Regions from separate parts of the Streptomyces sp. NPDC016459 genome, predicted to be linked through region 2. Evidence: riboswitches for the same ligand, from Rfam matches in the RefSeq annotation. Region 2 holds a riboswitch; the other holds the start of a gene.

Region 1 (4,203 bases), on a different contig from region 2:
ACGGCGCGGTGGAGGTCAGGCATGGTCGCCGTCCTGGTGCTGTGCGGTGAGGTCGGTGGTGTCGAGGGGGCCTGCCGTCTCGCCGCGCAGGCCGGGCACGATCCGGCGGCCTGCCAGGGGGACGAGTTCGACCTCGACCGGGATGCCGGGTTCGAAGCGGACGGCGGTGCCGGCGGCGATGTGGAGTCGTCGTCCGTGCGCGGCGGACCGGTCGAACTCCAGACCGGGGTTGACCTCGGCGAAGTGGTAGTGGGAGCCGACCTGGACGGGCCGGTCGGCGGCGTTGAGCACGGTCAGGCGGGTGACGGGTCGCCCCTCGTTGAGGGTGACGGGGCCGTCCGCGTACAGGATCTCTCCGGGGATCATCGGCGGCCCGCTCAGACGATGGGGTCGTGGACGGTGACGAGCTTCGTGCCGTCGGGGAAGGTGGCCTCGACCTGGACGTCGTGGATCATCTCGGGGATGCCGTCCATGACGTCCTCGCGGGTGAGGACGGTGCGCCCGGAGGCCATCAGCTCGGCGACGGTACGGCCGTCGCGGGCGCCTTCGAGGATGTGGGAGGTGAGGAGCGCGACGGCCTCGGGGTGATTGAGCCGCACTCCCCTGGCCCGGCGCTTCTCGGCCACGTCCGCCGCCACATGGATGAGCAGGCGTTCCTGTTCGTGCGGGCTCAGTTGCACTCTTCCACCTCACAGTCGTCGACCGGGACACACCCGGACAGCTGCGGACCCTATCGACCGTCACCACACTGTCGAGCTGCCGAGACGCGGCACGCGGTCAGACATGCACGTTAGGGCGGAAGTTTTTCCGGCTCGTTAACTGCGGCTTTGCGTTTCCATGATCGTCCGGTCGGCCGGGGCCGGCGCCGGCCCGTCTGCCGTGGATCCGCGCCCGCCTCTACGAGGCGCCGGGCTCGCGGTGGCGTGCGGCGAGACCGAAGCGGTCCTGTTCGCCGGAAGCGGAGTCGAGCCGGTGGAAGGTGAAGACCGAGCTGACCACCTGCTCGCCGGCGGGCCCTCGGCCGATTCGAGTCCCTCCAGGTCAGCGGCGCAGACACCCTCGACCCCTACTCCAGGCTCCTCGCGTCCCGGATCGTCTTCCTCGCCACACCGATCGACGAGACCTCGGCCGGCGACGTCATCGCCCGGATCCTGTATCTGGACCACGCGGCACCGCGACAGGACGTCTCGCTCTACCTGCGCTCCCCGGGCCGGCTCGATCACCGCGACGACCGCGATCCACGACACGATGCGCTCGCTCCACTGCGACGTGGAGACCACCTGTCCGGGTCAGGCGGTTTCCACCGCCGCACTCCTGCTCGCCGCCGGCACCCCGGGCAAGCGGCTGATGCTCCCCGGCGCCCGGAACACGCTCCGCCAGCCCGCCCTCGTCGAGCCCCTGCGGGGGCAGCCGAGCGACCTCGGCCTCCACGCGCGCGAACTGCTCCGCCTCCGCGCCCTGGTGGCCGGGGCGTTCGCCGAGTCGTCGACCTGCTCGGGAGTTCCATCCGTCCCGAGGTACGCACACCTATGGGGCATCACGGGCGGCACAGGCCCTGGTGGGCCGGGCCGAGGCACTGCGCGAGGCCCTGACGCTCATGCACGCGCGGGGCGAGAGTGAGGTCCACGCGGACAATTTGGCGCGTGTGCTGCGGGTGCTGGACGGGGAGCGCAGAACAGGTCGGGTCACCGGCAGGGAGCCACGGGAAAGTTGACATTCCGTCGTGTCGTGTCCAGGTCCGTACGGCCCACATGTGGCGCAGAAACACCCCCTCGTTCGGCGTAGTCGACGAGTCGATAAATAACCCGGGCGAGTTGCGGGGCAGGTGTACACATTTGGCGGAACGGGGCGTTCCACCCCTGGTGCGGGGCTCGTTGGCCGCACCTACGGAGATCACGAAAGCGTCCTGTCCACCCGAACGGATCAGTCGTGAGTAGCCTCACATATCGCTGTTTCAGCTCGGATTTCACCCCGGATATGGGTCAAGATCCCTGTCGACGACAAGCCCCCGCCGCCGCGGCGGGGCGGTCCGGGCGGACGCCGAGTCCTGCCGCTGTCCCGGACGTCTGGTCGACAGGATTGGATCGGCAGGAGTGGAGGACCCGATTTTTGCGGGGCGTACGCGCTGTTCCGACAGCGGGGCCGTCCCTTGGGGTGAAGCCGCGCCAGCGGCCGGGCATCTTCGCCTGCCCGAACCCGACAGGTCATCCTTCACAGGCGGCTGACGAAGGGTTGCGCATGACTGCGCAGATGCACGTCCCGTCCCTGCTGTCCCGGGCCGGAGCCGTCTCGGCTCTCACCCTCGCCGCCGTCGGCGGCACGCTGCTCGCACCCGGAGCGGCGTCGGAGGCCCAGGCAGCCACCACGCACGCGAACAAGGCACTGAGCATCGCCGCCGCCAAGAAGGGGGCTCCCTACCGGTACGGGAGCGCCGGGCCCTCAAGGTTCGACTGCTCCGGTCTGACGCTCTACGCGTACAAGAAGGCGGGCAAGTCGCTGCCACGTACCGCGCAGCAGCAGTACAACAAGACTCGGCACGTCTCCGCCTCCACCAGGCAGAAGGGGGACCTGGTCTTCTTCCACTCCGGCGGGAGGGTGTACCACGTGGGCATCTACGCCGGCAGCGGCAGGATCTGGCACTCGCCCAAGACCGGCTCCTGGGTGAAGCTCGACAAGATCTGGTCGTCGAAGGTCTACTACGGCCGCGTCCGGTGACGCGACGGGGTTGACGGTCCGTCCTGGGGGGGTGCGGTGGCGCCGCCGCACCCTCTGCTCCGGCGGACCGGCCCTGGACGCCCTGGGGCATCACGTGTGGATCAGGCCCTGGTGACTCGCCAGGGGGGCCGCGGTCCACGGGATCGTGATCCAGACCGTCTTCCCGCCGTCCTCGGTCGGTGTGACCGAGAGACGGCCGCCCGCCTGTGCCGCCAGGACACGGACGATGACCATGCCCCGGCCGTTGTCCTGCTGGACCGCCGCCGGGAGGCGACGGGGCCGGCGGGGGTGGCTGTCGGTGATCCCGATGTGGAGCCGTTCCTCGCGCTCCAGCCGGACCTCCACCGTGAAGGTGGGTGACTGGCCGAGGGTGTGCAGGACGGCGTTGGTGGCCAGCTCGGAGACGATCAGACGGATCGAGTCCGCGATGTCCGCGGCGCCGTCCAGTCCCCAGTCGGTGAGGACGTCCGCGACGTACCGCCGGGCTGTGGGGACCGAGGCGGGGTCGCTCGGCAGCGTGACGGATGCTTCCTGGTGGTCTGCCATGGCGACGCTGTCCCTTTCCCGCCGGGGCGGCTGCCCCGGATCGCGCTTCGCGTCAGATTGCCACCGATCGTGCCGCGCCGGGCGGCGTTCCACCAAGATATGTCCCCATCTGTCGCCCGAAGCGGTGAACTCTGGTGACCGGACACGCCCTTGGCCCCCGCCGCCGGGCCGCGGTCCCGGCCCGGTGTCACCCCCCGATCACTCCCGCGCGGCCACGGGTGCGGTCCTCAGGATCGTCTCGACCGCGCGCTCGATCTGCGCGTCCGTCAGATCCGCGCGGGCCGTGAGGCGCAGTCGCGAGATGCCGTCGGGCACGGAAGGGGGCCGGAAGCAGCCCACCCCGAGACCCTGCTCACGACAGTCCGCCGCCCAGCGCAGCGCCGTCTCCGGGGAGGGGGCGCGCACCGACACCACGGCCGCGTCGGGCCGGGCCGCCGTGAGGCCCGCCCCGGTGAGCAGGCCGTGCAACGTGGTGGCGACGGTGCGGGACCGCCCGGCGAGGCCCGGCTCGGCCCCGAGCAGCCGCAGGCTCGCCAGTGCGCCGCCCACGGCGGCCGGGGCGAGTCCGGTGTCGAAGATGAAGGTGCGGGCCACGTTCACCAGGTGCTCGATCACCCGGGCGGGGCCGAGGACGGCGCCGCCCTGGCTGCCGAGGGACTTGGACAGGGTCAGCGTGGCCACGACGTCCTCGTCGCCCGCGAGCCCGGCCTCGTGGAGGGCGCCCCTGCCCCCCTCGCCGAGGACGCCGAGGCCGTGGGCGTCGTCCACGACGAGCCCGGCGCCGTGGGCGCGGCAGGCGGCGGCGAGCTCCGGCAGCGGGGCCTTGTCGCCGTCGACGGAGAACACGGAGTCGCTGACGACCAGGGCGCGCCGCCCCGGGTGCGCGTCGAGGGTCTTGCGTACGGCTTCGGGGTCGGTGTGCGGGACGACGGCCGTCTCCGC
Region 2 (4,203 bases):
CGTCTGCGACCTGCTCGGCGTCCCCGAGGAGGACCAGGACGACTTCCGGGACTGGGCCGGGATGATGATCCGGCACGGCGGGGGACCCCGGGGCGGGGTCGCCCGGTCGGTGAAGAAGATGCGCGGCTATCTCGCGGAGCTGATCCACCGCAAGCGGCTCGAACCGGGCGACGACCTGATCTCGGGGCTCATCAAGGCGTCCGACCACGGCGAGCACCTCACCGAGAACGAGGCCGCCGCCATGGCCTTCATCCTTCTCTTCGCGGGCTTCGAGACGACCGTCAACCTCATCGGCAACGGCGTGTACCAGCTGCTGCGCCACCCCGAGCAGCGCGAACGACTCCAGGCCTCCCTCGCGGCGGGCGAGACCGGACTTCTGGGGACGGGCGTGGAGGAGCTGCTGCGGTACGACGGGCCGGTAGAGATGGCGACCTGGCGGTACGCGACGGAGCCGCTGACCATCGGCGGGCAGGCGATCCCGGCGGGTGACCCGGTGCTGGTCGTGCTGGCCGCCGCGAACCGGGACCCGGAGCGGTTCACGGCGCCGGACACCCTGGACCTCACGCGGCGCGACAACCAGCACCTCGGGTACGGCCACGGCATCCACTACTGCCTCGGCGCGCCGCTCGCCCGCCTGGAGGGACAGACGGCTCTCGCGACCCTCCTGACGCGCCTCCCGGACCTGCGACTTGCCGCCGATCCGGCCGAACTCCGGTGGCGCGGAGGGCTCATCATGCGTGGATTGCGCACGCTTCCGGTGGAGTTCTCCCCGTCCGTACCGCTCCAGCACACTGACGGCGTATCAGAAATGTGATCTTCGCGTGATCGCGGGGCCATCGACTTGTGACGAGCGTTCGAATACCGCTACGTTCGCCGCACTCTCAGCCGTCACGCGAAAGGCGCTCCTATGCGTTCCGGGAACGGACGACACCGTCGCCCCCGTCAGGCCCCCGCCCTCGTCGTCGCAGCCGGTGTGACCGGCTCCGCCATGGCGCTGCCGCTGCTCGCCACGGGATCCGCCTCCGCGGCCGACGCCGCCACCTGGGACCGCGTCGCCGAGTGCGAGTCCGGTGGCCAGTGGAGCGCCAATTTCGGCAACGGCATGTACGGCGGGCTCCAGTTCACCCAGGACAGCTGGGAGCGGCACGGCGGCCTGGCGTACGCGCCCAGCGCCGACCTGGCCAGCCGGGCCCAGCAGATCGCGGTGGCCGAGAAGGCCCTCGCCAAGGGCTCCGCCGAGTGGGCCACCTGCGCGCCGATCGCCGGTCTGACGAACGACGGCACGGCCCCCGGTGTGAATCCCGGCCCGGCCTCCGTCCCGAAGGCGCCCACGGGGCCGGTCGTCGAGTCGAACAGGACGGCGGGGCTGCCGGGGGCCGCCACGGGTGCCGCGGGGACCTCCGCGACCGCGAAGCCGAGCAGCGGGACGGCCGCGCGCGTCGTACCGGCCACGCCCGGTACGCCCAGCAGGCCCGTCACGCCGTCGGCTCCCGTCTCACCGACCACCCCGGTGAGCCCCTCCGTGCCGACCACCCCGACCGACGCGACCCACCCGGCCGCGCCGACGTCGCCGGGCGCGCCGACCACGCCGGTCACCCCCGGCACCCCTGACGCCTCGGTGACGCCCGGTACGCCCGGTACGTCCGTGATGCCCGATGCGTCGGTGGGTGACGGGTCGTCGGCCACCGTCGGCACCGGCAAGCACCGGGGCGGCGCCGCGCCGGAGGGAAGCGCCAAGGGGGGCACTTCTACCGAATCGGGCAGACATGCCTCATCTGGGAACAAGTTGACCGAAAGCCCTCTCGCCACGACGCCGGTCGGCACGGTGAAGGATTCGGGCGCAACGGACAGTCAGGACACTTCGGACGCGTACACCGTGCGGCCGGGTGACAGCCTGTCCGACATCGCACAGGCGAACGAGCTCCCCGGCGGCTGGACCGCCCTCTACGACGCCAACCGGCGGACGGTCGGTGTCGACCCGGATCTCATCCTCCCTGGTCAGAGCCTCGACCTGACGGAAGGTTCGCCCGCGAACGCCGAATGATTCGGGGGCTTATGTCCCGTTCTGGGTAAGTGAGACATGGGTCTCTTCGCCCCAACTGGCGTGTCACGCCCGCACGGTCGGCTTCCGTCACCCCTCACCTGCACAAATGCCACCCGCCGGAGGGCAAGTAGGGGCGATATTTCCGCAATACGCCTCTTTGAACTTCCGGTGGGTCTGTGTCTACGGTCGTCACTGCTCGCCACCGCGGGCCCCGTCGACCGAAACGCCGAATCCTGCCGTCGGCCGATGGGAACAGTCGTCGCGTAAGCGCCGAAGGCAGGAGTGGGGGACCCAAGGTAAGTGCCGGTCCCGGCCGTTGAGAGACGGCCGGCGAACGGCTTGGGGTGAAGCCGCGTGTCACAGCACGCGGCCGGGCAACTTTCCGGCCCGAACCCGACAGCTCACCTCACAGGCGTCGGTGAGGAGAATCTCCATGCTGTTTTCCGGCAAGGGCAAGCACCGCCGTCCCTCCAAGGCCACCCAGGTCGTCACGCTCGTCGGCGTCACCGGTGTCGCCGTCGCGGCCCCTCTGATGACCGCGGGCACCGCCTCGGCCGCCACGGCCTCCGAGTGGGACCGCGTCGCCCAGTGCGAGTCCGGCGGCAACTGGTCCATCAACACGGGCAACGGCTACTACGGCGGCCTGCAGTTCTCGGCCTCCACGTGGGCCGCGTACGGCGGCACCGCCTACGCCTCGACCGCCAACCAGGCGTCGAAGTCCCAGCAGATCGCCATCGCCGAGAAGGTCCTCGCGGGCCAGGGCAAGGGTGCCTGGCCGAGCTGCGGCGTGGGCCTCTCCAACGCCTCCTACAGCGGCGGCTCCGCCGAGTCCGCCCCGCAGCAGCAGGAGCGGAAGGCCGAGCAGCCGACCACCCGCAGCGAGCAGCGCCAGGCCCCGAAGAAGTCCGCGCAGCAGACCCCGCAGCGCCAGGCCACGCCGAAGGCCGCCACCAAGAAGACCGTCACCACCCCGACCGGCAAGTCGGTCAAGAAGGGTGACGGCGAGTACAAGGTGGAGTCCGGCGACACCCTCGGCACCATCGCCCGGGCGCACGGCGTCCAGGGCGGCTGGAGCAAGCTCTTCGAGCTGAACAAGGACGTCGTCGAGAACGCCGACCTCATCTACCCGGGCCAGCAGCTCCACCTGAAGTGAGCCCGGCGGTCCGCGTGAGTCCGGCGGCTCACGCGGCCCCCACGACCCTCCCGCGGTGACCACCCCGGGCCGGCGCGCCTCCCCCCTGTGCGCGCCGGCCCGGGGTTCCCGTCTTTCCGGAGCACACCGGACATGACGGTTACCGCCCAGTAGATACGGGGTCCTTCGTCCCGGGATGCATGCCCTTGGGTCCTTTTTCGTCCCAGGGGGCGGGCGCCCGGCCGACCGGAGCCCCCGCGCCGGTTAGGCTCTTGTCGCAAGGCCGAGCGACCCCGCACCGACCTTGCGTCACATCCAGCGTCACATCCCAGAAGGAGATGCTCGTGCCGTCCATCGACGTCGTCGTAGCCCGGGAAATCCTGGACTCCCGAGGCAACCCCACGGTCGAGGTCGAGGTCGGCCTCGACGACGGCAGCACCGGTCGTGCTGCTGTTCCGTCCGGCGCCTCCACCGGTGCGTTCGAGGCCGTCGAGCTTCGCGACGGTGACCCCAGCCGCTACCACGGCAAGGGTGTCGAGAAGGCCGTCCTCGCCGTCATCGAGCAGATCGGCCCGGAGCTCGTCGGCTACGACGCCACCGAGCAGCGCCTGATCGACCAGGCCATGTTCGACCTGGACGCCACCGAGAACAAGTCCTCGCTCGGCGCCAACGCTATCCTCGGCGTCTCCCTCGCCGTCGCGCACGCCGCGTCCGAGGCCTCCGACCTCCCGCTCTTCCGCTACCTCGGCGGCCCGAACGCGCACCTGCTGCCCGTTCCGATGATGAACATCCTCAACGGTGGGTCGCACGCCGACTCCAACGTCGACATCCAGGAGTTCATGATCGCCCCGATCGGCGCGGAGTCCTTCTCCGAGGCCCTCCGCTGGGGCGCGGAGGTCTACCACACCCTGAAGAAGGTCCTGAAGACCAAGGGCCTGTCCACCGGTCTCGGCGACGAGGGCGGCTTCGCGCCGAACCTCGAGTCGAACCGCGCCGCCCTCGACCTCATCATCGAGGCCATCAAGGA

Evidence for each region. Region 2 has a riboswitch for cyclic di-AMP ahead of ABZ567_RS24540 (transglycosylase family protein). Riboswitches for the same ligand answer to the same signal wherever they lie in the genome.
Region 1: it holds a riboswitch for cyclic di-AMP, as region 2 does, so the genes downstream of both, ABZ567_RS19635 (C40 family peptidase) here and ABZ567_RS24540 (transglycosylase family protein) in region 2, are expected to answer to the same signal.

Annotation. Positions count from the first base shown of each region.
Region 1 covers NZ_JBEYCR010000007.1:227,699-231,901, forward strand. Annotated here, with positions in the region: gene ABZ567_RS19610 (urease subunit alpha) at 1-23, opposite strand, end outside; gene ABZ567_RS19615 (urease subunit beta) at 16-366, opposite strand; gene ABZ567_RS19620 (urease subunit gamma) at 378-680, opposite strand; partial or broken gene ABZ567_RS19625 (ATP-dependent Clp protease proteolytic subunit) at 1,044-1,458, shown strand; partial or broken gene ABZ567_RS19630 (hypothetical protein) at 1,482-1,714, shown strand; cyclic di-AMP (ydaO/yuaA leader) riboswitch at 2,029-2,235, shown strand; gene ABZ567_RS19635 (C40 family peptidase) at 2,239-2,715, shown strand; gene ABZ567_RS19640 (ATP-binding protein) at 2,806-3,261, opposite strand; gene ABZ567_RS19645 (8-amino-7-oxononanoate synthase) at 3,460-4,203, opposite strand, start outside.
Region 2 covers NZ_JBEYCR010000011.1:116,349-120,551, forward strand. Annotated here, with positions in the region: gene ABZ567_RS24530 (cytochrome P450) at 1-814, shown strand, start outside; gene ABZ567_RS24535 (transglycosylase family protein) at 908-2,044, shown strand; cyclic di-AMP (ydaO/yuaA leader) riboswitch at 2,303-2,474, shown strand; gene ABZ567_RS24540 (transglycosylase family protein) at 2,478-3,197, shown strand; gene eno (phosphopyruvate hydratase) at 3,521-4,203, shown strand, end outside.